2 regions of the Pseudoduganella sp. GCM10020061 genome follow, and region 1 is predicted to be linked to the other one. Evidence: predicted binding sites of a transcription regulator. Region 1 holds the regulator's gene; the other holds the start of a gene.

Region 1 (3,318 bases):
CTACGACAGCCGCAAGGAAGTCTTCGCAGTGCGTAACGACGCCAGCGGCGAGAACAAGCCCGGCAAGGGCCGCGTAACGCTGATCCTGGCGCCGCGCAAAACGCAAGCGGCACAGCCGGCGCAACCGGCACCGGCGGCCCAGCCGGCCCAGCCAGCAGCACAGGATAAAAAGTAATGGATGAACAAAACAGCGGCTGCACCCTGATTGCACGCGGCCTGCAGAAATCCTACGGCAAGCGCATGGTCGTGCACGACGTGTCGCTGCAGGTGGAATGCGGCGAAGTGGTCGGCCTGCTCGGCCCGAACGGCGCCGGCAAGACGACCTCGTTCTACATGATCGTCGGCCTGGTGCCGTCGGACGCGGGAACGATCGAAGTGGCGGGCGTGGACATCTCCAGCCTGCCGATCCACCGCCGCGCCACGCTCGGCCTGTCCTACCTGCCGCAGGAAGCGTCGGTGTTCCGCAAGCTCACGGTGGAGGAGAACATCCGCGCCGTGCTGGAACTGCAGAAGGACGAACACGGCAAGCCTCTCAAGGGCGACGCCATCGACGAGCGGCTCGACACCCTGCTGGCGGAATTGCAGATCGAAAAGCTGCGCGAGAATCCGGCGCTGTCCCTGTCCGGCGGCGAGCGCCGCCGGGTCGAAATCGCACGCGCGCTGGCGACCAATCCGCGCTTCGTGCTGCTGGACGAGCCGTTCGCCGGCGTGGACCCGATTGCGGTCATTGAAATTCAACGAATTGTGCGATTCCTCAAGGAGCGCGGCATCGGAGTGCTCATCACCGACCACAATGTGCGCGAAACGCTTGGCATCTGCGACCGGGCGTATATCATCAACCAGGGTTCGGTATTGGCGTCGGGTCGTCCCGACGACATCATCTCGAACGAGTCGGTACGCCGCGTCTACCTGGGTGAACACTTCCGCATGTAAGCTCGCCGCCGCATGAAACAAAGCCTGCAGCTGCGCACTTCGCAGCATCTCGCGCTCACGCCGCAACTGCAGCAGTCCATTCGCCTGCTGCAGTTGTCCACGCTCGAGCTGCACCAGGAGCTCGAGCAGGCGCTGGCCGACAATCCCCTGCTCGAGCGCCTCGACGATCCGCTCGACCATTCGGTGCGCCTGCTGGCCGATGGCGCCATTGCCAGCAGCACGCCGTCCACCGCCACGGAAAACAGCGAGCCGCAGGGAGAGCGGCAGGAAGCCTCGCAGGAAGGCGCCGGCGACGATTACGAAGCGCCCGCCGACAGCGACAGTTCCGGCGACGACTGGGGCGACGCGGGGCGCGGCAAGGCCCCCGAGGACGACGACGGACGCATGCAGCTCGAAGCGTGCGCGACCACGCTGCGCGAACACCTGCTGGAGCAGGCGCGCGTGACGGTGCCGGAAGGGCGCGACCGCGTCCTGGTGGAGCTGGTCGTCGATGCGCTCGACGACAATGGCTACCTGGACGAAGCGCTGGAGGACATCCATGCGCGCCTCCCGCAGGAAGCGGACATCGACATCTGCGAACTGCGCACCGCGCTCGCGCTGCTGCAGAGTTTCGATCCGCCTGGCGTGGGCGCGCGCAGTGCGTCCGAATGCCTGGCGCTGCAGATCCGCCGCATGGAGCGCGTGCCGATGGTCACGCGGCGCATGGCGTTGACGATCGTCGAACAGCACCTGGCCTGGTTCGCGCAGCGCGATTTCGGCAAGCTGAAAAAAGCCCTCGATTGCGACGACGAAGACCTGCGCGAGGCGCAGGCCGTCATCCGCCAGTGCAATCCTCATCCGGGCGCCGCGTTTGCCGCGGATGCGTCAGACTATGTCGTACCGGACGTGATCGTGCGGCGCGCCAAGGGCGGGTGGTCGGTCACACTGAATCCGGACGTCATGCCGCGCCTGCGCATCAACCAGGTCTACGCGAGCATGCTCAAGCAGGCCAAGGGCGAGGCGCAGATGGGTGCGCAGCTCCAGGAGGCGCGCTGGCTGATCAAGAACATGCGCCAGCGCTTCGATACGATCCTGCGCGTTGCGCAGGCCATCGTGGAGCGGCAGAAGAACTTTTTCTCGCACGGTGCGGTCGCCATGCGTCCCCTTGTGTTGCGTGAAATAGCTGATACACTAGGTTTACACGAGAGCACTATTTCTCGTGTCACAACGCAGAAATTCATGCTGACACCGCACGGCATGTTTGAGTTGAAATATTTCTTCGGTAGCCATGTCGCCACCGAGGCAGGCGGTGAAGCCTCCTCCACGGCGATACGTGCTCTGATCGTGCAACTGACGGGAGCAGAAGACCCGAAAAATCCTTTATCCGACAGTAAGATTGCGGAGATGCTGGGGGAGCAGGGCATGGTCATCGCGCGGCGCACCGTTGCCAAGTACCGCGAAGCACTCAAGATCCCACCCGTCAGCCTGCGCAAATCTTTGTAAAGTCTCTGTAGCAGCTGTAAGCAGGGCGTTCCTCTACGCACCGGGCGCACGAACGAGCAAGTGAACTTTCAAGGAGTGTGTATGAATCTCACCATCAGTGGACACCATCTCGAAGTAACTTCCGCCATCCGTGACTACGTTCAAAGCAAGCTCGAGCGAATCACCAGACATTTCGATCATGTGATCGACATCGCCGTCATCCTCTCCGTCGACAACCTCACCGAAAAGGAAAAACGCCAGAAGGCGGAGGTCAACCTGCGCATGTCCGGCAAGACCGTGCACGTGGAAAGCCAGGCGCAGGACCTGTACGCAGCGATCGACACCTTGATGGATAAGCTGGACAGGCAAGTGATGAAGCATAAGGACCGGGTGCAGGACCACAATAACGAGTCCATCAAGTACATCCCGGAAGGCGAGAGGTCCGCGGCCTGAAAACCAGAATAACAACATCCGCGCATGGGGCGCCGTGAGCGCTCCCGAAGGCACCCCCGGGTGCCTTTTTCAATGTGGGGCTGCGCTAGAATAGCGCTTTCCTTTTCGACTACACGCCATGACTGAATACGTCCAGACCCGCGTCTCCAACGGCATCGGCTTCATCACGCTCGACCGCCCCAAGGCCCTCAATTCGCTGTCGCTCGACATGGTGCGCGCGCTGACCGACGTGCTGTTGCAGTGGCAGGCCGACCCCGGCGTGCAGGCCGTGGTGCTGGGTTCGAGCAGCGAGAAGGCGCTGTGCGCGGGCGGCGACATCCGCTTCTTCTTCGAAGCCGGCAAGGCCACGCCGATGGGCGGCTCGGCGCTGCTGGAAGACTTCTTCACCGAAGAATACGCGCTGAATCACCTGATCCACTACTACGAAAAGCCCTACGTCGCACTGATGGATGGCGTGGTGATGGGCGGCGG
Region 2 (3,318 bases), on a different contig from region 1:
CCGCTCCTCCGGGCAAGCGCATGGGCCACGCCGGCGCGCTGATCTCGGGCGGCGCCGACACCGCGCAAGCCAAGCTGGAAATCATGGAAGCGTGCGGCATCACCGTCACCAAAAACCCATCCGAAATGGCGCGTCTGCTGAAGGCGATGCTGTAATAGTAAGGAAGGGGGACGGTTCCTAACGGATCCGTCCCGGCTCTCCAGCTGGCAGGATGCCAACGCATCCTTCTAGCCGAAAGCCAAAAAGCTGGTAATAATGATGAGGAGCCTTGGCTCCTCATTTTTTTTGAGCAATCTCGTGCTCCCCGTTGCGGCCATCGCATACTGTTCAAGTCCGAAGACATTGTCGCCAACCCGAAACGTCCCGCACCGTGGCTAAAATCATCATCTCCTGCGAAGGGCAACCGATCCGCGAAGTCGAGCTGGGCACCGACCGCATGACCATCGGCCGCCACCCGCACAACGACATCGTGCTGAGCCACCCCACGGTAAGCTCCCGCCACGCCAGCATCACCCTGCTGGGCGACCATGCGCTGCTGGAGGACCTCGGCAGCACCAACGGCACCTTCGTCAATGGCAAGCGGATCGAGCGTCACAAGCTGTCCGACCGCGGGCACGCCATCCTGGCAGCCTGCCACCTCGACTTCGTCGCGGGCCTGACCGCACCTGCCGCCGCCGCCCACCCGGCGCCGGCCGCCGCGCCGGCCGCGCCAGTGCCGCCCGCGGCGCCAAACCAGCCCGTCAGTACGCCACACGAAGTTCCGGCTCCCACTGCTTCGATCGAAGTGCGCTCCGGCGCCAACGCAGGCCGCAAGCTGAATTTGACCAAGCCGCTGACCACCCTCGGCAGCCCGGGCGTGCTGGTCGTGGTCATCGCCCGGGTCGGTTCCGGCTACACGCTCACGCACGTGGAGGGCGGCACGCTGCCGATCGTCAACGGCAAGCAAGCCGGCAGGGACCCGCATCCTCTGGCCAACGGCGACCTGATCGACCTGGCCGGCACCACCATGTCATTTAGTGTCGCGTCCTGACAATTCGCGACCATTCCTGACAAATTTTGTCAGGTTGCATGACAAAACCTGTTCCTTCACCGCCATTTATTGTCAGTTTCATACCAAAATACGGCGATTTCGGGCTGGCACGGCGCTTGCTCATATGGATGTGCGGCGATAAGCCACGCAGAAAACATAACCCCACTGAAGGAGAAATAGAATGAAATCGATGAAAATGGTTAAGAAAGCACAAGCTGGCTTCACGCTGATCGAACTGATGATCGTTGTTGCGATCATCGGCATCCTGGCAGCAGTGGCAATCCCTGCGTACCAGAACTACACCGTGAAGGCGAAAGTCGCTAACGCCCTGTCGGCTGTTTCGGCAATCAAGACGGCTGTCGGCCTGTGCGCACAAGAAAACGGCGGCGCCCTGGACAACTGCGACACCGGCTCGAACGGCGTCCCAGCCTTCACCGCAACCAAGGAAGTCGCTTCGGCTGAAGTTGCTGACGGCGTCATCACCGTGACCTTCCCGGACACCGGCATCGCTGAAGGCGTGGATGGCCTGTCGTTCACCATGACCCCGGCACCGAACGAGTCGACCGTCATCTGGGAACACGACGCAACCAACATCACCCACGAAGCAGCTAAAGAAGCAATCGAGAAGACCAACGTCACCCCAGCAGCAGAAGCGCCGGCCGCAGGCTAATCGGCAGAACCCCGCAGCGCCCTTCAGTGGTGCTCGCAAGCAAAAAAAGCCAGGCTAGTGCCTGGCTTTTTCTTTTCCCGTCGGTTCGCACCGGCCTTCGCCAGGCCGCCGACCGTTGTCGCATCTTCACACCCGTTCATGTTTTGCTGGCATAACACTTGCATAGTGAGTACTGTCCTGCCCGAGGCTGACTGAGAGACCAACCATGAACAAGCAAACCCAATTCCAACGCGGCTTTACCCTGATCGAACTGATGATCGTCGTCGCCATCATCGGCGTGCTTGCCGCCGTTGCCGTCCCCGCATATCAGGGCTACACCATCAAGGCGAAGGTTGGCAACGCCATGCACTCGGTCCAGTCGCTGAAGATCCAGGTGAGCTCCTGCCTGCTGCAAGCGGGCGGCGTTCCTGACGAGTGCGACCAGGGCAGCAACGGCATCTCCGCCTTCACTCCGACCAAGGAAGTCGAAAGCGCCGAAGTGACGGATGCAGAAATTACGGTGACGCTGGCCGAAGGCACCGGCGAAGGCGTGGAGGGGCTGACCATCACCATGACGCCCGAGCTGACCGAATCCAACATCAAGTGGTTCAACTCCACCACGGTCACCAACGAATCCGCCATCGACGCCATCACCCGCAACAACACGGAAGCGCCGCAGCAGGATCAGGGGCAGGGCGGCTGATCTGTCCGGTGCCTCATCCCGCCCACGCTGGGATGAGGCGGCCGGCCTGATGGGCGGCGTTTGCTGCGATGTATCATGAACGGCTCGACAGCTGGCCGCGAAACGCGCGAAGATTAATCCAGAGGACCGCCAGGCCGAAGATACCGATCGCGGCGCCAGTTATCGTGGCAAAGTTCGATTGATCTTCTTCCCCGAGGCCCTCTGCCAGGAATACTGCTCCCACGATCAGATAGAACAGCGGAGCGACATAAATCGACTTGCTCGTTACCTTCAACAGTTTCTTGCTACGCTGGGTCATGGCGTGGAGCGACTCTGCCGCTTCTTCGTGTTTGCCGCGACACGCAAGACTATGGCCGAGGTCAATGGAGCATTCGGCGCAAACGCCGCGGCCACAGACACGACAGATTCCATGAGCACTGCTAGCGGTGTGAGTAAAGCACTTCATCGATTGTCCCTAATGTTGGAATCGTCGCAGACGTGACTTACAGCGCGGCGGTCCAGTCGCCCGATTTGCCGCCGTGCTTTTCCTGCACATGCACGTTGGTCATCACCATGCCGCGGTCGACTGCCTTGCACATGTCGTAGACGGTCAGCAGGCCCACCTGCACGGCGGTCAGCGCCTCCATCTCCACACCGGTCTTGCCCAGCGTTTCAACCTGCGCGCGGCAGTGCACGCTGCTGTTCGCCTCATCGATTTCGAAATCGACGGCGACCCGCGTGATCGCCAGCGGATGGCATAGCGGCACCAGGTCGCTGGTGCGCTTGGCGCCCATGATCGCCGCGATGCGCGCCACGCCCAGCACGTCGCCTTTTTTCGCCGTCCCGGACCGCACAAGTTCCAGCGTCTCCGGCTTCATGCGGATGGTGCCGCGCGCAACCGCGACCCGGTGCGTGTCCGCTTTCGCGCCCACGTCGACCATGTGCGCCTGGCCTGCA

Evidence for each region. Region 1 encodes sigma-54, which starts transcription at its own class of promoters, with help from an activator protein. Its sites were predicted from a motif close to TGGCANGNAANCTGCTTT; they were not measured.
Region 2: ACFSQR_RS10775 (pilin) is a predicted target of sigma-54. The motif match lies at 1,848-1,865, and genes of this name have one in related genera.

What each region holds. Positions count from the first base shown of each region.
Region 1 is NZ_JBHUJS010000001.1:697,064-700,381, forward strand. Features, by position in the region: gene lptA (lipopolysaccharide transport periplasmic protein LptA) at 1-175, shown strand, start outside; gene lptB (LPS export ABC transporter ATP-binding protein) at 175-933, shown strand; gene ACFSQR_RS03120 (RNA polymerase factor sigma-54) at 946-2,415, shown strand; gene hpf (ribosome hibernation-promoting factor, HPF/YfiA family) at 2,497-2,847, shown strand; gene ACFSQR_RS03130 (enoyl-CoA hydratase/isomerase family protein) at 2,966-3,318, shown strand, end outside.
Region 2 is NZ_JBHUJS010000003.1:751,176-754,493, reverse strand. Features, by position in the region: gene sucD (succinate--CoA ligase subunit alpha) at 1-155, shown strand, start outside; gene ACFSQR_RS10785 (FHA domain-containing protein) at 371-1,030, shown strand; gene ACFSQR_RS10780 (pilin) at 1,212-1,700, shown strand; gene ACFSQR_RS10775 (pilin) at 1,906-2,382, shown strand; gene ACFSQR_RS10770 (hypothetical protein) at 2,456-2,680, opposite strand; gene moaC (cyclic pyranopterin monophosphate synthase MoaC) at 2,865-3,318, opposite strand, start outside.